DNA from 3 places in the Micromonospora sp. NPDC049801 genome. Region 2 is predicted to be linked to each of the others. Evidence: riboswitches for the same ligand, from Rfam matches in the RefSeq annotation. Region 2 holds a riboswitch; each other region holds the start of a gene.
What was found. Region 2 has a riboswitch for cyclic di-AMP ahead of AB0I89_RS04635 (C39 family peptidase). Riboswitches for the same ligand answer to the same signal wherever they lie in the genome.
Positions count from the first base shown of each region.

Region 1 (7,314 bases), on a different contig from region 2:
GGATGGCCCTCGTCCGTGGGGTGGAGAACGGGATCACCGTGGTCCGCGCCGCCGCGTTCGGCCGGCTGACCGTCACTGACCCGGGCGGCAGGGTCGTGGGCGAGGCGACCGCCGGTGACGCGGAGCTGCTGGTCACGGCCGCTCCGACGGCGGGGTTCGGCACTGTCTATTCGCGTACGGGAGACTGGTTTCCGATCGTGTCCCTGGTCTTGTTCGTGATCTCCGTGGGAGCGGCGGTGGGCCGGCCCAACAGCGGGCCCCGCCGTCACGACCCGTCGGCCGCCGTGAGCCGTTGACGGATCCGCTGCGCGTCCGGGTGGCCCAGCTCGTCGAGGATGCCCAGCGCCGCCCGCCAGCTCCGCGCCGCTTCCGCCGGGTCGCCGGCGTCGACCAACGCCTCCGCCAGGTGCGTCAGCGTGTCCGCCTCGTAGTACCGGTCCCGGAACTCCCGGTACAGCGCCAGCGCGTGCCGGTAGGCGATGACCGCCTCCGCTGGTCGTCCGGCGCGGTGCTGCGCGTAGCCGAGGGTGTCCCACGTGGGCGCCTGGCCCTGCCGGTCGTCGAACTCGCGCAGCAGCTCCAGCGCCTGCTGGCACGCCTCAACGGCGGCGTCGTGCTCGCCGAGCTGGGCCCGGTACCAGCCGACCGCGTTGAGGGCCATCGCCTGCCCGTAGCGATGGCCCGCCTCGCGGTACAGCGCCAACGCCGCCTCGGCATGCCGGACCACCTCGGCTCGCCGGCCCTCCCGGTCGGCCACCTCGGCGAGATCGAGGTAGGTGTGCGCCTGGTTGGCGGGGTCGCCCAGCTCGCGGAACAGCTCCAGCGCCCGCCGGAGCTGACCGGGCGCCTCGTCGAGCCGGCCCAGCCGGGCCTGCGCCCGCGCCAGGCTGCGGTGCGCGTACGCCTGCCCGACCGCCGCGCCGCCGCGCCGCGCCGCCGCCAGCGCCGTCCGCTGCACCGCCAACTGGTCGTGCCAGCCGCCCTGGCGGTCCAGGAAACTGGTCAGGCTCCACGCCAGTTGCCAGGCGTGCCGGTCGGCGCCGCTGGCGGCGCACCGTTCCACGAGCGCGATCAGCACGTCGCGCTCGCGCGTGAACCACGCCATGGCCTCGTCGTGGTCGCCGAACTTCTCCGGCCGCACGCCGGCGACGGCCGGGGCGAGGGTGATCGGATCCCAGTGCGGATGCAGCAGCACGGCCGCGGCGTGCGCGCTGTGCAGGTAGTGGTCGAAGAGTCGGCCGCGCGCCTCGGCCCGGTCGCCGGCTGGGTCGTGCTCGGCGGACAGTTCGGCCGCGAACGCCCGCAGCAGGTCGTGCATGGCGTACCGGTCCGGGGCACGTTCCAGCATCAGGTGCGCGTCCGCCAGCTCGGCGAACGCCGCCTGGACGGCCCGCCGGCCGGCACCGACGAGACTGACCCCGGCCGCCGTACTCACCGTCACGTCCGTGCTGCCGCCGACCAGCCGGAACAGCCGCGCGGTCGGCACCGACAGCAGCCGGTACGACCAGGACAGCGCCGCCCGCACGCTGCTGTCGTGGTCGCCCGTGTCGAGCCCGTCCAGCCGGCCGCCGGCCCGGAGCTGCGCGCCCAACTCGGCCAGCGGCAGGTGGGGCCGGACCACCGCCCGCGCCGCCACCACGACCAGGGCCAGCGGTAGCCGGTCACAGAGTCGGACCAGATCGTCGACCGCGGCCCGCTCCGCCTCCGCCCGCGCCCCGATCCGCGCGTACAGCAGGGCCTGGGCGTCGTCGGCGCTGAGCAGATCCAGCACGACCGCCTCGGCGCCCTCGGTGGCCACCAGACCGGTGAGCCGATCCCGGCTGGTCACCAGCACCAGGCAGCCGGCCGCGCCCGGCAGCAGCGGCCGTACCTGCGCGGCGTCCCGGGCGTTGTCGAGCAGCACCAGCACCCGCCGACCGGCGAGCAGGCTGCGGTACAACGCGGTCTGCGCCTGCTCGTCCGCCGGCACCTCGCGCGGCGGCACCCCGAGCGCGGCCAGGAAGCCCCGGACCACCTGCTCCGCGCTTCGGACGACGCCGCTGTGGCTGTAGCCCTCCAGATTGGCGTAGAGCTGCCCGTCCGGGAACTGCCCGGCGACCCGGTGCGCCCAGTGCACGGCGAGGGCCGTCTTGCCGACCCCGCCCGCTCCGGAGAGCACGGCCAGCGGGACGGCCCCGGGTCGTTCCTCGGCGGACGCCCGCAGCGCGTCCAGACGGTCCAGCTCCGAACGCCGCCCGGCGAAGCCCCGGACATCCGACGGCAACTGCGCGGGGACCGGGCGGTCCGGCCGCGACGGGGCGACGATGACCGCGGCGGCCGGCACGGGGGACACCTCCGGGGTCGGCGAGGTGACCTCGCCGCGCAGGATGGCCTGGTGCAGCTGGCGAAGCTCGATGCCCGGGTCCACACCGAGCGCGTCGGCGAGCCGGTCCCGCAGTCGGGCGTAGTACGTCAGTGCCTGCGCCCCGCGACCAGCCGCGGCCAACGCGTGCAGCAGCACGGCGGCGACCGGTTCGTCGAGCGGGTGCTCGTCGGCGAGCCGGGTCAGCGGATCGATCACCGCATCCGGCTCGCCCCGTCGCAACAGCCCACGGGCCCACTGCACGGCGGTGTCGGTGTGCCGGCGGTGCCAGTCCTGCCGGACCCGGGCCGCCCACTCGCCCGGCAGCCCCGCCAGCGGCTCGCCACGCCACAGCTCAAGCGCCCTGCGCAGCAGTTCCACCCGTTCGGGGTCCCCGTCGGGCAGCCCGTCGGCACGCTGCCGCAGCGCGTCGAAGTGCGGGCCGTCCACTGTCTCCGGTGGCAGGTCCAGCAGGTAACCACCCGACCGTCGCGCCAACACGTCCGGCGCGCCCGCGTCGGCCAGCACCCGGCGGAGCCGGGCGAGGTAGACGTGCAGGTTGTGGCGAACCCGGGGCGGCGACGCGTCGCCCCAGACCCGGTCCACCAGAGCGTCCAGGTTCACCGGTCGGCCCACGTCGACCGCCAGTGCGGCCAGGACGGCGCGCTGGCGGGCCGCTCCGGCATCGACCGGACGGCCGTCCGCCCAGACCTCGACCGGCCCGAGGACCCGAATCTCCATGAACCGCCGCTCGCTGCACCGCCGGTCGCCCCACCGGCACCCCCGGGACAGCCGGATTGAGGTTCCGGCAGGAATTCGTCGACCTTCCGCGCAGATCATCGTTGCTACAAGGACATCGATCAACGTGATGTCGGCAACTCGACTCGCGGCCGGTTCCGGTCGTGACGACACCGGAGGTCACCATCGTGCGAAGTGCTCTGCGAAGGCTCACGTCCGCGCTGCTCGGTACGATCGCCGTGGGCGCCACGCTCGGCGTCGCCCCGAGTCCGGCCCAGGCCAACTACGCCTGCCCGTCGGGTCTGCTCTGCCTGTACGCCGGGGCCAACTTCAGCGGCGACATCTTCCTGCTCGACGGTCCGTACAACGGATGCAACGACGTCCCGCTGCCCTCGTACTTCCGCAACCGGGCCCAATCGATCATCAACAACCGGCCGTCCGGCACCGTCTCCACCTTCTGGGACAACGCCAACGCCACCGGCCTGCTCGGCTACCAGCACGCCTATGGCTACCGGGCGAACCTGGCGTACGACTCGGCCGCGATCGGGGGGAACTGGAATCAGCGGATCGAGGCGGTCCGGGTCTGCTGATCCATGAGCGTCGCCGCGCAGGGGGGGAGCCGGCGACGCCGCACCGGGGGAGGGGCCGCCACGGCGCCGGCCGGAGTCCGCGAGGGCTCCGGCCGGCGCTGTACGGCGGTCAGCCCGGGTAGTAGCAGACGTTGGGAATGACCGGGCCGCCGTTGACCCCGAAGATCGCGAAGCCCATGTACGCACGTGTCTGCGGGCCGTACTCGCCGTCCTCGGCGATGTTCGCGTACACGATGTCCTCATTGATCTTGTGCTGGGCGTACCGGACGGCGTCCCGGGTCTTCGGACCGTAGTTCCCGTCCAGGCTGAGCGACCGCGCGTAGCAGTTGTTCAGCGCCTCCTGGAGCACCAGCACCGCGGAGCCCGAGTGGCCGTAGGTGAGGTAGCAGCTTTTGTTTCCGGTCTGCCAGCCGACGGTGGGCACGTGCATGTCCGCGCCGCCCGGGTAGCCGCCGACCCGGTAGAAGGTCAGGCTGGTGCACGGGCTGGACGCCTGTGCGGCGGTCGGCGCGGACAGCGTCAGGCCAGCGCCGGCCAGTAGGGCTACGAGGACGGCTGCGGCGCGGCGACGGCCGTTGCGACTCTGCTGGAGCGGCATGATCTCCTCCTGGGGTGTCGTTTCCGGGACGGACCCGGTGTGCTCCAGAGCATCGCTACCGCCCGTCTACGGTTTCCTGTCCGAACGTCAATTCACCGGGACGGCAGGCCCTGATCGGAAACGGTCCATGATGGCCGCTGCACAGGTGGACGTCCTCCGCAACCGCTGGCCGCAGCGCCCCGCGTGAGCCGGTGAACAACTTCACAAGCGGTGGGCGACCGTCACCCACCGTGCCTACCGTCGGTCGGGTCCACCACCGTGGACGCCGCGACCGGCAACGCCAAATCCTGCCCCCGGTCGTCGGAAACAGAACCCGGGCAGGAGCGGGGGACCCAACGTTCCTCGGTGCATGTCACCTCGGGGTGAAGCCGCCAGCGCGCGGCCGGGCTCCTCGGCCCGAACCCGACAGCTCACCTCGCCGGCGTGGAGGAATGATCCATGACGTCTGCGTACACCCCCCGTCATCGACGGGTCACCACCCGCCGCGTCGCCGTCGGTACCCTGGCGGTCGGCGCGGTCACCGGCGCCGTCGCCCTCTTCGGCCCGGCGGCCCCGGCCCAGGCCGGTGTCAACTGGGACGCGATCGCCCAGTGCGAGTCCGGCGGCAACTGGAAGATCAATACCGGGAACGGCTACTACGGCGGGCTGCAGTTCTCCCAGGGCACCTGGGCCGGCTACGGCGGCACGAAGTACGCCGCCCGCGCCGATCTGGCCAGCCGTGGCGAGCAGATCGCGATCGCCGAGAAGGTGCTCGACGGGCAGGGCATCGGCGCGTGGCCGACCTGCGGCCGCAAGGGCGGCTCGTCGGGCGGTACCTCGACGAAGTCCACCGCGAAGTCCCCGACGAAGTCCACCGCGAAGTCCCCGACGAAGTCGACCTCCAAGTCGTCGACGTCCACCTCCGGCAAGGAGCGGCCGGCACGCGGCGACCAGCCGGCTACCCGTGGTCACGAGCGGACCGCCCCGGCGGCCGGCGGCGACACGTACGTGGTCGCGCCGGGGGACACCCTGTCGGAGATCGCCGAGCGGCACCCCCGCAGCGGCGGCTGGCAGGCCCTGTACGAGCGCAACCGTCAGCTGATCGGCGCGGACCCGGGCCTGATCTTCCCGGGGCAGCGGCTCGCTCTCTGACGTACGTACCGACGAACGCTCGGCCGGGTCACCGGCCGAGCGTTCGTTCGTCTGGCGCTGTCCTCGCGGGACGGGTCACGCCGCCGAGGCGGCCGACCTCGCCTCGCGGCGGGCCATCACGTCGCCGTTCCAGCCCCAGCGCTGCGCCGGCGCGGCGGCCTCGGCCGTCCAGCCGGTGCCGCCCCCGCCACCGTCGATGGCCGTCTCGACCGAGTCGGGGGTGCTGCGGGCCAGTCGCAACGACTGCTCGGCGGTCGTACGCGCCGCACACGGCCAGGACTGGCCGGCGCACTGGAGGTTGCGGCAGCGACCCTCGTCGTCGGCCTCGTGGGCCTCGAGCACGTCGACCGCGAGCTGCCAGAGCAGCGGGTCGGTCACGTCGCCCGGACGTTCGGCACGACGGCTCGGTCGGTTGCTGGTCTCGTCGGACATGGGCCCCCCTCGTCAGGCTTTCCCCTCAAGACTTCACCTGTGTGCGGCCGGCTAAACCGCCGACCTGCTGTGATGTGTCTCCGGTCGCAGCAACCGGGGCGCTCTAGTCCGGCAATAGCGGCATCTCGACACCGGGAGCGCGGCCGAGCAGCGCCGCCCGGGTGAGCGCCGTCGAGCCGAAGCGGTCGCGGACCGCGTCCACGGCGGCGTCCAGGTCGGCCCCGGTGTTGGCTTGGAACGGCAGCTCCGGCTGCACCGGGTTGTCGTCCAGGTTGCCGACCGAGACGCCGAGCAGGGTGACCCCGCGCCGGTCGATCTCCGGTAGGGCGGCCCGCAGCAGTGTCCGGGCGGCGGCGAGCAGTGCGGTGGTGTCGGCGGTCGCCTTGGGCACGGTGTGCGAGCGGGTGGCGCGGGTGTAGTCGCCGAAGCGGAGTCGCAACACCATGGTGCGTCCGGACCGTCCGGCCGCCCGCATCCGTCGGGTGACCCGGTCGACCAGACCGGCGAGGATGGCGTCCAGTTCCTCCGGCGCAGGTGGGGTACGCCCCAACGCGTGCTGCGCGCCCATCGAGCCCCGCCGGCGGCCCACCTGCACCGCCCGGGGGTCGCGGTTGTGGGCGAGAGCGTGCAGGTGCCGGCCGGCGCCGGCCCCGAGCAGGGACACCAGCGCGGCCTCGCCGAGCCGGGCCACGTCCGCGACGGTACGGATCCGGCGTTCCCGCAGCTTCGCGGCGGTGACCGGACCGACGCCCCAGAGCCGTTCCACCGGCAGTGGATGCAGGAACGCCGTCTCGGCGTCGGGGGCGACAACCAGCAGCCCGTCCGGCTTCGCCACCGCGCTGGCCACCTTCGCCAGGAACTTCGTCCGGGCCACACCCACCGTGATCGGCAGGCCGACCCGGTCGCGGACCTCCCGGCGCAGCCGCTGGGCGATGTCGGCCGGCGTGCCGACCAGCCGGCGCAGCCCGCCCACGTCGAGGAACGCCTCGTCGATGGAGAGCCCTTCGACCAGCGGCGTGGTCTGGCGGAAGATCTCGAACACCGCCCGGCTGGCCTGCGTGTACGCCGACATCCGGGGCGGCACCACGATCGCGTCCGGGCAGAGCCGTCGTGCCTGCTGACCCCCCATCGCGCTGCGCACACCCCGCGCCTTCGCCTCGTAGCTGGCGGCCAGCACCACGCCGCCGCCGACGATCACCGGCCGTCCGCGCAGGCGCGGGTCGTCACGCTGCTCGACCGACGCGTAGAAGGCGTCCAGGTCGGCGTGCAGGATGTGGGCGTCGTGCGACACGTACACATGTTCGCATGACGGCCGGTCGTCGCGGCAGTGAGCTGGGAGAACGCCCGCTCAGTCGAGGCAGAACTCGTTGCCCTCCGGGTCTGCCATGACGATGTGACCGGCGCCGAGCGGGGGAGCGGGCTCGTGTCGGGCGAGCCGTCTGGCACCCCGAGCGGTGAGCCGGTCGGCCTCCGCCTCCAGGGCC
Region 1 is NZ_JBFAMS010000003.1:311,957-319,270, forward strand. Features, by position in the region: gene AB0I89_RS07195 (nitrilase-related carbon-nitrogen hydrolase) at 1-296, shown strand, start outside; gene AB0I89_RS07200 (BTAD domain-containing putative transcriptional regulator) at 266-3,082, opposite strand; gene AB0I89_RS07205 (peptidase inhibitor family I36 protein) at 3,268-3,669, shown strand; gene AB0I89_RS07210 (peptidoglycan-binding domain-containing protein) at 3,779-4,267, opposite strand; cyclic di-AMP (ydaO/yuaA leader) riboswitch at 4,536-4,706, shown strand; gene AB0I89_RS07215 (transglycosylase family protein) at 4,706-5,398, shown strand; gene AB0I89_RS07220 (hypothetical protein) at 5,474-5,830, opposite strand; gene dinB (DNA polymerase IV) at 5,934-7,121, opposite strand; gene AB0I89_RS07230 (VOC family protein) at 7,179-7,314, opposite strand, start outside.
Region 1: another riboswitch for cyclic di-AMP. It lies ahead of AB0I89_RS07215 (transglycosylase family protein); the one in region 2 lies ahead of AB0I89_RS04635 (C39 family peptidase).

Region 2 (7,314 bases):
CTGAAAAACCCCGGCACCCGCCGAACGGGTCACGGCAGGCGGCCACCGGCCAACGCGTCCGACCGTCCCGGCCTGCCGGCGGCGTGCCCGCCGTCCGGCCTGCTCGTCGACCGCGCCGCTCGGGAGGGGTCGTCGGTCGACGACGAGTCGGCGCTGGCGGTCGGGCCGGACCGTCGCCACCGTCCGGTGACCCGGTGCGCCTGCCGCAGCGCCGAGTACGCCAACCAGTCACCCCGCCCCACCAGGCGGTGCTTGAGCCCGCTGACCCCCGGCGGCATCGGATAGCCGCCGGGGGGCAGGTATCGGCGGTAGTGCTCGGCGACCCGGTGGAAGAAGGCGCGCCGCAGGTGTGGGTGCAGCCGGTCGTCGTTGCCGACCACCACCAGGTAGTGGCTGATCATCAGCTCGAACAGCTCGGCCCGCAGGCCCTCGTCCGGGTGCCGGCGGGCAACCCAGTCCATCAGCCGCTCGTACTGGCCGAACGCGTCGAAGTGCCGGCCACTGCGGGTGGAGGTGATCGCGCCCTGGCGGCCCTGCCGGTACAGGTAGCAGACCCGGTCCAGCACCGAGATCTTCTCCGCGCCGATCAGCAGCGGGTGGCTGAACGGGATGTCCTCGTACCAGCCGGGGAAGAAGCGCAGCTCCAACTCGTCGAGGAAGGCCCGGCGTACCACCTTGTTCCACGCCGTGTGCTGCACCCGCAGCAGGTGCGGCTGGTCGGCCAGGCGGGCCACGCCCGGCACCCCGCGCAGCAGGTGGCTGCTCGCGTCGACCTCCCGCCGACCGTCCTCGTGCACCCGCAGGTGGTCCAGCATGAGGACGTCGGGCTGGTGTTCACGCAGCCGGTCCAGCACCGCCGCGATCGTGCCCGGTGGCAGCCAGTCGTCGCTGTCGACGAACCACACGTACCGGCCGGTGGCCACGTCGAGGCCCGCGTTGCGGGCCAGGCCCAGACCCACGTTCTCTTCCAGGTGTACGACGCGGACGTTGTCGCGCCCGGTGGCGTAGGACCGCAGCATCGCGCCGCAGCCGTCCGGCGAGGCGTCGTCCACGGCGATCAGCTCGACCGCCTCCGACTCGCCCGCCGGGATGTCCGCCCGGACCGACTCGAGGCACTGGTACAGGTAAGCCTCGACGCCGTAGACGGGCACGACGATGCTCAGCAGCGGCGCGTGCGTCGGCTCATTGACCACGTCGCCACCTTCGACGACGTGGATGGCCAGCCCCGGAACCACACGTGGCCGCCGATGGTGAAATCCCTGAACACCCGCGAAGCGGAAGGTAAACAACGGCCGCCCGGTTCACCCGGGAGTGACCCGGTAGGGTGCCTCGGCATGACGAGCACCACCGACGCGCCGGCCGCGCCGGCCGCCCCCGCCCGGCTGCCGTCGCTGACCGGGCTGCGGTGGATCGCCGCGCTGCTGGTCTTCGGGTTCCACGCCGGGACGATGCGGATCATCGCCGAGCCGGAGTACAAGGCCGTCGTCGACGCCCTCTTCACCCTCGGCCTGTCCGGCGTGCAGTTCTTCTTCATTCTCAGCGGCTTCGTGTTGGTCTGGTCGGCCCGCCCGGGCGACTCGCGGCTGACCTTCTGGCGTCGACGGGTCGCGAAGATCTACCCGAACCACGTGGTGCTGTGGGCCGCCGCGCTGCTGGTCGCCGGGTGGTTCGCCGATCCCGTCCTGCCGGCCGTCGCCGTGGAGAACCTGCTGCTGTTGCAGGCGTGGGACCCCCGGCTGGGCTGGTTCTACAGCGTCAACACGGTGAGCTGGTCGCTGTCCTGTGAGTTCTTCTTCTACCTCTGTCTGCCGCTGGCGCTGCCCCTGTTGCGCCGGGCGCGACCCGCGGTGCTCTGGGCGCTCGTGGTCGCGCTGCCGCTGCTGATCCTCGCGCTCTGGCCGGCCCAGCATCTGGTGCCGGAGGTAAGCCGCTGGTGGTTCACCCAGATCTTCCCGCCGGTGCGGTCCCTGGAGTTCTGGTTGGGCGCGGTGGCGGCCGAGCTGATGCTCCGGGGCCGGTGGCGCGGGCCGGGCCTGACCGCCGCCACCGCGATCTTCGTGGGCATCTGGATGGCCGCCGCGCAGTGGATCCGCGCCGAGTGGTGGACCACGCTGCTCGCCGTCGCGTACCTGTTGGTGATCACCGCGGCCGCCGACGCCGACGTGCGCGGCCGGCGCTCGCCGTGGCGCTCGCGTCCGCTGGTCTGGCTCGGCGAGGTCTCGTTCGCCTTCTACCTGGTGCACGTCCTGGTGATGACGAGCGTGCTCCGGCTCAGCGGCGACTGGGGGACCGGTTTCCGGGGTTGGCGGGGTCCGGCGGTGGTGCTCGGATTCCTGCTCGCGAACCTGGTCCTCGCCGGGTTGCTGCACCGCTGGGTGGAGACCCCGATGATGCGCCGGCTCGCGCCACGTCGCCCGGGTCGCCCGCCGCTCGTTCCCCATCAGCGCACCACCTCGTCGGCCGGGAGCGGTGACGCCGGCGTGCCGCCCGTGCCCGCCCGTCCAGACGCGCAAGATCGCGCTCGATCCTGGTTGTAGTGGTCTCGTCAGCCGAGTGAGGCCACTACATCAACGATCGAGCGCGATCTTGACCGGCGCGGTGGCACCCACCAGCGCCGGCTGACGCCACCTGGTCCACGCTGGTCGGACGGGGTCGGCGCGGCGCTGGCCGACACGCCCGTCGCCGATGCGTCCGGGCGGTCCCGACGGTAGCGTGAGGACGTGCTCCCGGTCGCGCTCACCTGTCCCCTGTGGTGGGTGGCGCGCTGGGCGGCACGGGTGCTGACCAGCCTCGCCGTGCTGTCGCTCGCCCTGGGCGCGGCCCCGGCGCTGCTGCCGGCATCGACCGCCGCGGCCCCGCCGCCCATCATCGGGTCGCTCGCCCTCGCGGAGCCGCTCGGACCGTCGACCGCGGCCCTCTCCACCGTCCTCACCGACCGCGCCGCCACCGGCTCGGCCGCCACCGACAGGGTCGGCGAGGGACGAGCCGCAGAGCTTGGCGCTGACGCCTCCGCGCGGTCGGTCGAGCCGCAGCCCGCCCGGCACGGTGGTTCGGACGCGTTGCCCCGCCCATTGGCGGGCGTGACCTCGGCGCGCACGGGCTCGCAGCGGCCCCTCCGCGCCGCCGGCTCGGCCAGCCGGGCCCCCCGCGCCCCGCCGGCCTAGCGGGGTCAGTCACCGGGGCGGCACGCCGTCCCGCGAGCGCCGGAGTGTGGCGCGCCGAGATCTCCATCACCGGCGACGCCGCCAGACCGAACGCCAGTCACCACACCTGACGACACACCGCCCGCACCCGCCCGTGCGGCATCCCATCGCTTACGTGCTCATGCCGAGGTGTCGATCATGGAAACCGTCGTCTTCTACCAGTTCCTGACCGAGGTGCCCCAGGCCGCCGCCATCTGGTCGGCCCTGTTCCTGCTGGCGCTGACGGTCCTCGCCGTCCTGGTGGCCCGACCGGAGCGGGACTCGCCCGCGGCCGACCCCACGCCGCCGACACCCACCGCCCGCGAGATGGCCGTCGCCGAGATGGCCGACCTGCGCCGGTACGCCGAGGAGGTGGCCGTGGCCGCCGCCCGGGCCGCGCGGACCGCCCGACGGCGGCGCGCTGACTGGCTGGTCGCTCAGGACGAGGCGCAGCGGGCCTGGACCGCGTACGACGAGGCGGACACGGCCGCCCGTCGGGTCGCCGGTGCCGGGGCGTTGCCGACACCGCGTACCCCGCACACCCCCGCCGAGTACGCGGCGAGGGAGCGCTATCTGCACCGTGCCGCCATGGCGGCGCACTGGCGGGGGGAGTTGACCATGGCTCAGCTCGGCGACGTGTTCGGGCACCGGCGCGGCTGGGACCCCCGCCGGCACCCGGTCGAGCAGGAGACGCTGCTCATCCGGGCGATCCGTGACGCGAGGCTGGCCGAGCACCGGACGGCCGCCGAGCGGGAGCGGTCGTCCTGGCGGGACGCCGAGGTGGCCGCCGAGTCGGCGCGCGTCCTCGCCGAGGAGGCGTACGTGGCGGCGGTCCGGTCGCGGCCGAGCCCGGCGTTCTCCCGGCGCACCGCGACGCGGCCGTCGCGTACGGCCCTCGTGGCACGCTGGCGTCCGGCCCGGGCCGGTTGAGCCCGATCCGTTATGTGAGGCGGGTCACCGGCAGCGGAAATCGGGCGGCGGGCATCATCGGCGGCCATTGCGCCCGCGATTGTGGCCGCGTTGTCGGCCACCTGTCCGGTTGTCGCCCACAGGTGCCGGCGGAACCCGTTGTCCCATCGAGTCACGTCAGCGGCAGAACGCGCAGAAATTGCTGGGCCAATCGATGTTTACGCAGGTGGGCGCGGCTTGGCAGAGTGCGTACCGGCCAGTACTGTCGTCCCGTCCGGTGCGGTTACCGATCGCAGGAGGCGACGCCGCGCCGACCCGCTCAATCGTGATCAACGAACCGGGGACCCACAGTAAGTCCGGGGTGAATCCGCGAGCCACGGCCCGCGGTAGGGCGATCTTCCCGCCCGAATCCGTCAGCTAACCCGGTAGGCGGTGACGGAAGGAGTTCCATCCTCGTGCAGCACCCCTCGACCCCCTTGTTGTTCCGCCGCCTCCACGGCGACGCGGTGTCCCCGCTCATCCGCCTCGTGACGGTGAGCTGACCCCCCGGGTCACCGCACTTCCCGCCCGGCCGCGCCGGGCGTTCCCCTGAGCGGCTCATCATCCGCGGGCCACCGCCCGCGCGCTGACGCCTGCCCGGATGCCGGTCGAGCCCCGGTGTGCCGCTCTCCCTGTGAACCGTGGAGGACCTCGTGAAGCACACCCTGAAGCGCCAGCTCCGTCGCCTCGCGACCGAGCGCCCGTACCAAATCGTCGCCGCCTCCGCCGCGGCCCTCGCGATCGCCACCACCGCCGGCGCCCTGGTCGCCGGCGCCGACGACGCCCCGGCCGGCTCGCGTACCCCGACCACGGTCGCCGAGATGCGCAGTGACACCGTCGCCTCCCGTGGCGAACTCCGGTCCGCGGCCCCGTCGGCGAGCGTCGCACCGAGCACCGCCGCCCCGGCCACCACCGCCGCGTCCCCCGCCGCGAAGGCCACGAGCAACCCGGACGTCACCCGGAAGCCGACGCCGCCGAAGCCGCCCGCGACGAAGGTGCTCGACTACGACTACGAGGCGCAGAACACCTACTACAACTGCGGCCCGGCGGCCACCCGCAACGCGCTCAGCGCCAGCGGGATCGACCGCACCCAGGAGGAGCTCGGCGCCGAACTGGGCACCACCGAGATGGGCACCAACTCGGCCGAGGACACCACCCGGGTGCTCAACGCCGAGGTGAAGGGCTCCCCGTACCGCACCCGCATGTTCGCGGGCACGCCCAGCCCGGCCCAGATGGACCGTCTTCAGGCCGACGTCGTCAAGGCCATCACCGATGGCCGGGGCGTGGTGGCGAACGTCGTCGGCGACGCCATCGACACCGAGGGCGGCTATCACTCCTACGGCGGTGGGCACTACATCGCCGTCGTCGGCTACAAGGACAACGGCCGTACGGTGCGGATCGCCGACTCGGCGAACGCCGCCGACCCGGCCTACTGGATCACCACGATCGACCTGGCGAACTGGATCGCCACCCGGGGTTACTCCGCCTGACCAACGCGCGACACCCCACGACGCCGCGGGCGCCGTCTCCCACGAGGGGCCGGCGCCCGCGGCGTCCCCGTGTCGGGCGCGACGCCGGTGAACGGCTCTCGTACCGGGCCGCGAACCGTGGGAGACTGCGGCCGTGGTGGATGAATCGGGTGGTCAAGCTGGCCGGGAGCCGATCCTGTTGCTGCTGCACGGCATGGGGGCGACGAGTGACGTGTGGCTGCCCTGGGCGCCACTTCTGGAGCAGCACTGGCCCGGCCGGTGGCTGGCGCCCGATCTCGCCGGTCACGGTTGGTCGGCGCCGCTGTCGTCGTACTCCTTCGAGGGTTTCGCCCAGCGGGTCGCGCAGGGCCTGGCCTCCGACGACCGCATCGTGGTGCTCGGGCACTCGCTCGGTGGCGTGGTCGGCCTGGCGCTGGCGGCCCGCGCCGCCGGTCTGCCGGTGGACGCGGTGGTGGGCTTGGGCATCAAGGCCGTCTGGGCGCCGGCCGAGCTGGCCCGTGCCGCGGACCTCGCCGCCCGCCCGGTGGGCTGGTTCACCAGCCGTACCGAGGCCGCCCGCCGGTACCTGCGGGTCGCCGGCCTCACCGGTCTGGTCCTCCCGGACCACCCGATGGTCGACGCCGGTCTGCGTCAGGTCGACGGCCGGTGGCGGCTCGCGATGGACAACGCCGCGTTCGCCGTCGGCGCGCCCGACCTGGCGGCGCTGCTCGCGGCGACCGACGTGCCGGTGGTGCTGGCCCGCGGGGAGCACGACCCGATGGTCACGGACGCGCAGCTCAAGGAGTACGGCGTACCGGTCGCCACGCTGTCCGGTCTCGGGCACAACGCGCACCTGGAGGATCCGGCGGCCGTGCTGGCGTTGCTGGAGCCGTACCGCTGACCGGTCAGGCGGCTGCGGGCGCGGGTAGTTCCCGGGCCGAGGTCAGCTCGCGGCGGGCGGCGGTCAGGAAACCCTCGGCGTACGACTCGGCCGGGAAGTCGCCCAGGTAGCGGCGGCGGGTGACCCAGCGGGCATCGGCCAGCGGGTCGGTGTCCAGCAGGGCCGTGAGCACGGCGTCCACGTTGGACATGTCGCGCCGCAGCACGTAGCCCGAGCCGGCCAGTGGAAAGCGCTCGGTGAACCGGTCGCCCTCGTCACCCATGTCGGTGACGGCATACGGCTTGCCGGAGTAGAGGTAGTCGGAGATCACCCCGGAGACGTCGGAGACCAGCGCGTCCGAGCGGTTGACGCACTCGGTCAGGCTCAGCTCCCGGGCGGCCGCGCCGAACACGTGCTGCCGGCCGGTGCGGGCGCGGTCGACGGCCAGCAGTTCGGTGAGCCGGCCCAACTGGCGTGCCGACGCCGGGTTCTGCGCCGTGTACGGATGCGCCCGCAGGATCACCGTCGCGCCACGCCCCAGCAGCCGCCGCAGCAGCTCCTCGGCCACCGGCAGCGAGCAGTAGTCGGCGTCGGCGTGGTGCCCGGTCCAGGTCGGGGTGTAGAGCACCGTCGGGTGCGCGAGGCCCCGCGCCGGCTCCTGGCGCACCTCGATCGACTCGACCTGGGGGCGGCCCACCACGACGAACTTCTCCGCCGGGATCTGTACCCCGGCGCGGGCGTACCGGTCGATCGCCGCCGGGCCGGCCACGAAGATCCGGTCGAAGATGCCCGAGACCGGGTTGGCGCTGGGCGCCTTGTCGCTGTCGCCGTGGTG
Region 2 is NZ_JBFAMS010000002.1:262,691-270,004, reverse strand. Features, by position in the region: gene AB0I89_RS04655 (glycosyltransferase) at 30-1,193, opposite strand; gene AB0I89_RS04650 (acyltransferase) at 1,335-2,537, shown strand; gene AB0I89_RS04645 (hypothetical protein) at 2,721-3,164, shown strand; gene AB0I89_RS04640 (hypothetical protein) at 3,342-4,112, shown strand; cyclic di-AMP (ydaO/yuaA leader) riboswitch at 4,398-4,538, shown strand; gene AB0I89_RS04635 (C39 family peptidase) at 4,772-5,620, shown strand; gene AB0I89_RS04630 (alpha/beta hydrolase) at 5,754-6,500, shown strand; gene AB0I89_RS04625 (CDP-glycerol glycerophosphotransferase family protein) at 6,505-7,314, opposite strand, start outside.

Region 3 (6,757 bases), on a different contig from region 2:
ACCGTTCTCAAATGCATCGATGAGTTGTAACGTCGGCCACACGTTCCCAGCCACGGCGTGACACACCCCCTGCCGCGCCGCCAGAAAGAGGTGGGCCCATGGGACTCCGTCCCAACCTGCTGACCCGGCGTGTCGCCGGTGTCGCGTCGACAACTCTCGCGCTGCTGCTCAGCACCGCTGCGGTGGGCGTCGTTCCGGCCGCTTCGGCCTTCTCCTCAGCACCGGGTGGCGCCTGCGCGCAGCCGGTCGACAGCCACGCCAACGCCCGGGCGAAGCCCGGCGCGGGGGCCCTGCACGAGCCGAACGAGCTGACCGCCAAGCAGGTCCGCGAGCGGGACGCCGACCTCGCGGCGGCGCTGCGCGAGCGGGCCAACTACCGGGCCGGCGCCGGCGCCACGACGCTGGCCGCTACGGTCACCATCCCGGTGGTGGTGCACGTGATCCAGGAAAACAGCACTCGGGCCGGCGGAAACATCCCCGACTCGATGATCACCTCGCAGATCAGCGTGCTGAACCAGGCCTACGCGGGTGGGACCGGCGGCGCGGCCACCGCGTTCGCCTTCCGACTCGACTCGATCAACCGGGTGACGAACCCGTCCTGGTATCCCATCGTCGACGGCTCGTCGGCGGAGCGGTCGATGAAGTCGTCGCTGCGGGTGGGCGGCAAGAACACGCTCAACATCTACCTCGGCGAGTTGAGCGACGACCTGTTGGGCTGGGCGACCTTCCCGCAGCGCAGGCTCAGCAGCATGGATGGCGTGGTCGTGCTGAACGAGTCGCTGCCGGGCGGCACCGCCACCAACTACAACCAGGGCGACACCGGCACCCACGAGGTCGGCCACTGGCTGAACCTCTACCACACCTTCCAGGGTGGCTGCGGCGGCTCAGGTGACGGCGTCAGCGACACCCCGGCCGAGGCGTCGCCCGCGTACGAGTGCCCGACCGGCCGGAACACCTGCTCGGCGGCCGGCCTGGACCCGATCACCAACTTCATGGACTACACCTACGACTCGTGCATGTACCAGTTCACCGCGGGTCAGGCGAGCCGCATGCTGACCGCGTGGAACGCGTACCGCGCGGCCTAGCTCCACGCGTACACCAGGTGCCGGCTCCGTCACGACGGAGCCGGCACCGGCGTATCTGCCCCCAGGGCCGTGGTCAGGCGGCCGTGCACTGGACGTCGCGGCTGCGGCGGGTCGGGCGCGTCTGCGGTACGGCCGCGGGCGCGGCCGCCGCGGGCGGGGTCTGCGGATCGAGCCAGACCTGGACGGCCGGACGCCCCACGGCGATGCCCAGGCCGTGCTGGTCACGACGGGTCAGCATCGCCACGTCGACGGTGAACTCGAACAGCCGCCAGTCGGCCCGCGGCTCGGCCCGAGCGCTCTGCGCCAGCCGGGCCACCCGGACCGGATCGGTGACCGGCCAGGCGTGACCCGCCACGTACGCCTCGTCGTCGCTCTCCTCCGGAGGGAACGAATGCAGCGCGTATCGGCCGTCCCGTTCGAGGTCCCGGCGCTTCGGCGAGTCGATGATGAAGCAGAACAGACCCTCGTCGGTGATGACCGGGGAGACCGGATGGACCCGGGGCCCACCGTCGGCACGGACCGTGGCCAGATAGCCGAAGCCCGGCCCGTACTGCTGCAGGAGAACGCGGATGCCGTCGGCGAGGCGGGGCTCGTCGACGGCGAAATCGGACCAGGAAGCCATGCGAGCATTCTATCGAACAAATGTACGAGGAGCGACCTCGACACGCTGGTCACCGCCCACCTCGCTATGGTGGTCCGATGCTGCTCTCCGACCGTGACCTGGTCTCCGAGATCAAGGCCGGCACGCTGGGCCTGGAGCCGTTCGAGCCCACCCTGGTCCAACCCTCCAGCATCGACGTACGACTCGACCGGCTGTTCCGGGTCTTCAACAACCATCTCTACACCCACATCGACCCGGCCATGCAGCAGGACGACCTGACCTCGGTGGTCGAGGTGCCCGACGGCGAGCCGTTCGTGCTGCACCCGGGAGAGTTCGTGCTCGCCTCGACGCTGGAGGTGATCTCGCTCGGCGACCAGCTCGCCGGCCGACTGGAGGGGAAGAGCTCGCTGGGCCGCCTCGGCCTGCTCACCCACTCAACCGCCGGGTTCATCGACCCGGGCTTCTCCGGGCACGTCACGCTGGAGCTGTCCAACGTGGCGAACCTGCCGATCACCCTCTGGCCGGGCATGAAGATTGGTCAGCTCTGCATCTTCCGACTCTCGTCGCCCGCCGAACACCCGTACGGCTCGGTGGTCTACGGCTCGCGTTACCAGGGTCAGCGAGGCCCGACGCCCAGTCGCTCCTGGCAGAACTGGCGTGCCTGGCCGACGCGCTGATCCGCCCTTGCGATGTAAGGAAGGGCCCCCTTCTATACCTGAGGCGTTAGAAGGGGGCCCTTCCTTACACCTCAGCCGGGGCGACCGTAGCTGTGGATGGGCCCGTCGTCGACCTTCTTCATCTTGACGGGCACACCGGCCTGGGAGGCGTGCACCACCCAGCCGTCGCCGACGTACATCCCGACGTGGTGGATGTCGCTGTAGTAGAAGACCAGGTCACCGGGGCGCAGGTCGCCCTTGCTGACGTTCTTGGTCACCCGGCTCTGCGCGGCGGCGTTGTGCGGCAGCGACACACCGGCCTTCGCCCAGGCGGCCAGCATCAGCCCGGAGCAGTCGTACGAGTTCGGACCCTCGGCGCCCCACACGTACGGCTTGCCGATCTGGGCGCAGGCGAACTTGACCGCGATGCCGGCACCGCCACCCGGGTAGCTGGCCGGGCAGGGCGCGGGACGCAGCGAACCGCCGCCGCCGTTGCCGTACACCTTGAGGCGCAGCTTCTGTAGCCGGTCGATCTCCTCGTTGATCTGCTTCTTCTTCGCCGCCAACTGGGCCTCGGTGCGGGTCAGCTGGACCACCATCTCGTCCAGCGGCGCCTTCTGCCGGGCCAGCTCGTTGCGCAGGTCGGCGACCTGGCGGACGTCCTCCTGCTGGTTGTGGGCGAAGCGGTCGAGCATTTCGAGCTGACCGACCATCTCACTGGGCGACCGGCTGCCGAGCATCGTGTTGACGGTCGACAGGTTTTCACCCATGTACGCGCGGACGGCCAGCGCGCTGACCTTGTCCATCGCGGCGTCGACCTGGCGCTCCAGCGGCGCGATGCGGGCGGCGAGCGTGTCGGCCTGCTTGCGCTTGAAGGCCAGGTCGGCTCGGGTGGCGTTGTGCCGCTCGATGATCGGTTCGAGCTTGTTCCAGTCGTCGTCGATCTGCCGTTCGATCTCGGCGACGGACGGGTCGGCGTGGGCCACCGTGGCGCTACCGGTCAGGACGACGGCGACGCCGACCAGGGCGGCGAGGGCGGTGGTGAAGCGGGACCAGCGTGGACGCGGCACGGTCGACGTCGGGTCGGCCGGGGCCGACCGTCCGGACGACGGCCGCGGGGCTTGGAGGGCCACCGGGTTCCGTACTCCTTCTTCCTGACCGCCTACCGGGTTAGCTGACGGGTTCGGGCGGGAAGTGGGCGCCCTACCGCAGGAACTGCGGATTCACCCCGAGGAACCTGGGTCCCCGGCTCGCTCGCGAGCGACTCGGCGGTGTCGGTCCGTTACCGCCCGGGGTGGGCAGACCTGCTACCGGGCCGACGAATGACCAGAGTAGAGACGGCCGTTACCGATCCGCAACCCGTGCGGCCGTGACACTCCGTACCGATTGCGGCGGGCCATCGAGCGGACGTGAAGATTTCCTTCCGTACGTTTCGAAACATGGAAAGGTATTGACGTGGGCTCCCGAGCAGGACGAAGGTGACGGCACCGACACCAGTTCACATGTAGGGGGTTCGATGAAACGTCCGACCCTGCTCGCCGTCGCGCTCGTCACCGCCACGGCGGCCGTGCCGCTGTCCGCCGGCCCGGCCACCGCGGCCCCCGCCGCCGACCGCCAGCAGCAGTACGCCGCCGCGGCGACCGAGTACGGCGTACCCATCGACGTACTACTCGGCGTCTCCTACCTGGAGTCCCGCTGGGACAGCAATGCCGGCACGCCGAGCACCAGCGGCGGCTACGGCCCGATGCACCTGACCGACGCCCGGCACGTGACCGCCCTGCCCCGGGGCGGTCACCACGACGCCCCGGGAGAGGATCCGCGCGGCGACGAGTCCCGTCGTCCTCTCGCACCGGCGCCCGCCACCGGCAACGCGCCGCCCAGCGCCGCGCTGCAGACCGTGGACGCCGCCGCCGCGCTCACCGGCGCCACCGCCGAGGCGCTGCGCACCGACCCGACGACGAACCTCCGGGGTGGGGCGGCGCTGCTGGCCGCGTACCAACGGGAGGTCGGCGCCCCGGTCGGAGTCGGCACCGACCCGGGCACCTGGTACGGCGCGGTGGCCCGCTATGCCGGCGCGGACAGCGCCGATGCCGCGGCGGCCTTCGCCGACGAGGTCTTCACCACGATCGGCGCGGGCGAGACGCGGGTGACCGACGACGGCCAGCGGGTCACGCTGCCGGCCCGGGCGGTACGACCCGAGCGGTCCTGGCTGGACCGACTGGGGCTGCGGCGACTCGCCCGCCCGGACGGGTTGGAGTGCCCGAGCACCGTGTCCTGTGAGTGGATCCCGGCACCCTACGCGGCGTTCGGCGACGGCGACTACGGCAACCACGACCTGTCCGACCGGCCCGCCCGGCAGAAGATCGAGTACATCGTCATCCACGACACCGAGGCGAGTTGGGCGACCACCCTGCAACTCGTCCAGGACCCAACCTACGTGAGCTGGCACTACTCGCTGCGCTCGGTGGACGGGCACATCGCCCAGCACGTCCGCACCAAGGACGTCGCCTGGCACGCCGGCAACTGGTACGTCAACGCCAAGTCGATCGGGCTGGAACACGAGGGCTTCGCCGCGCAGGGCACCTGGTACACGGAGGCGATGTACCGCACGTCGGCGAAGCTCGTGCGGCACCTCGCGCTGCGGCTGGGCATCCCGCTGGACCGCCAGCACATCATCGGCCACGACAACGTGCCCGGCACCACGGCGGCGACGGTCCGCGGGATGCACTGGGACCCGGGGCCGTACTGGGACTGGACGCACTACTTCGACCTGCTGCACGCCCCTCGGCTGGACACCGGCACCCCGGCCACCGGGCTGGTCCGGATCGACCCCGACTACGCGACAAACCAGCCGGCGTTCACCGGATGCGTCACCCCGGGGGCACCGTGCGCGCCCCGCGGTTCCTCGTCGGTGGTGCTACGCACCGCGCCGGCTCCGGACGCGCCACTGGTCAACGACATCGCGCTGCGCCCCGACGGCACCCCGAACACGATGGACGTGTCGGACCACGGTGCCCGCGCGTCCGCCGGCCAGACGTACGCGCTGGCCGGTCGACAGGGCGACTGGACGGCCATCTGGTACCTCGGGCAGCGGGCGTGGTTCCACAACCCCGCGTCCGCGCCGACGGCCACCTGGACGGTCGGCATGGTGGTCACCCCGAAGCCCGGCCGGGCCACGATCCCCGTCTACGGGCGGGCGTACCCGGAGCAGGCGGCCTACCCGGCCGGCGTGCCGTACCAGGCGATCTCACCGTTGCAGTACACCCTCGCCGCCGGCCAGCGGTACGCCGTCGGCGCGGTGCTGCCCGGCGAGTACTACCGGGCCAGCACGTTCGACGGCTCCTCGCCCGGCGACTGGACGGTGATCCGGGGCCAGAACCGGTACGCGCAGATCCAGTTCGGCCACCGCGTCATGTACGTCGACCTCGCCGACGTGCAGTTGCTGCCGTCCCCGGTGGGCGCACCCCGCTGAGGAACCACGACGGCCCCCGGTCGAGGTGACCGGGGGCCGTCGTCGTGCGTGCTGGGGATCAGCCAGGTCGGCGGAACCCGGCGACCGGCATGGTGTTGATGCTGGACACCTGCACCGGTTTACCGGCGCGTGGCGCGTGCACCATCTGGTTGTTGCCCAGATACAGCCCGACATGACTCAGGCCCGAGTAGAAGAAGACCAGGTCACCGGCACGGGCGTCGGCGCGCGAGACGGCCTTGCCCTCGTTCCACTGATCACCCGTGTGGTGGGTGAGGTAGATCCCGGCCGACTTGTAGGCGTACTGGGTCAGGCCCGAGCAGTCGAACGAGTTCGGGCCGGTGGCGCCCCAGACGTACGGATCGCCGACCTGCTGGCAGGCGGTCTTGATCGCCTTCTGCGCCGCCACAGAGACCACGCCGTTGATGGTCGGGCAGCCGGCGGTCTTGACCGTGGTCTTGGGCATCGACGCTTCGAGCTTCTTGATCTCGGCGTCGATCTGCTTCTTCTTGGCCGCCAGCTCGCTCTGCTGCTTGGTCTGGGTGGCGATCAGCGCGTCCAGCTTCTGCTTCTCGCCGTCGTACTTGGCCCGGACGGCGAGCACACCCTCAACCTGCTTGCGCTCCTGGGAGGCGAGCCGGTCGAGGAGGGTGAGCTGCTCGGTGAGCGTGTCCGGCTTGGCGCTGACCAGCAGCGCGCCGATCTCCTGCGAGGGGCCCGACATGTAGTAACGGGAAGCGAGGTCGCCGACCCGGTTGAGTGCCAGCTCGCTCTGCAGGGCCAGCGGCTCGATCTTCTTCTGAAGCTCGGACGACTTCTTGCGGTTGACGGCGAGTTGCGCCCGCACCTTGTTGTACTTCTCGATCGTGGGCTCCAACTCCTCCCACTTCTTGTCGATCTGCGCCTCGATCTCGTCGACCGTCGGCTCGGCCTGCGCCGGCACGGC
Region 3 is NZ_JBFAMS010000012.1:83,781-90,537, reverse strand. Features, by position in the region: gene AB0I89_RS21620 (zinc metalloprotease) at 99-1,085, shown strand; gene AB0I89_RS21615 (pyridoxamine 5'-phosphate oxidase family protein) at 1,159-1,707, opposite strand; gene dcd (dCTP deaminase) at 1,785-2,363, shown strand; gene AB0I89_RS21605 (NlpC/P60 family protein) at 2,435-3,475, opposite strand; cyclic di-AMP (ydaO/yuaA leader) riboswitch at 3,488-3,623, opposite strand; gene AB0I89_RS21600 (peptidoglycan recognition family protein) at 3,859-5,814, shown strand; gene AB0I89_RS21595 (NlpC/P60 family protein) at 5,873-6,757, opposite strand, start outside.
Region 3: another riboswitch for cyclic di-AMP. It lies ahead of AB0I89_RS21605 (NlpC/P60 family protein); the one in region 2 lies ahead of AB0I89_RS04635 (C39 family peptidase).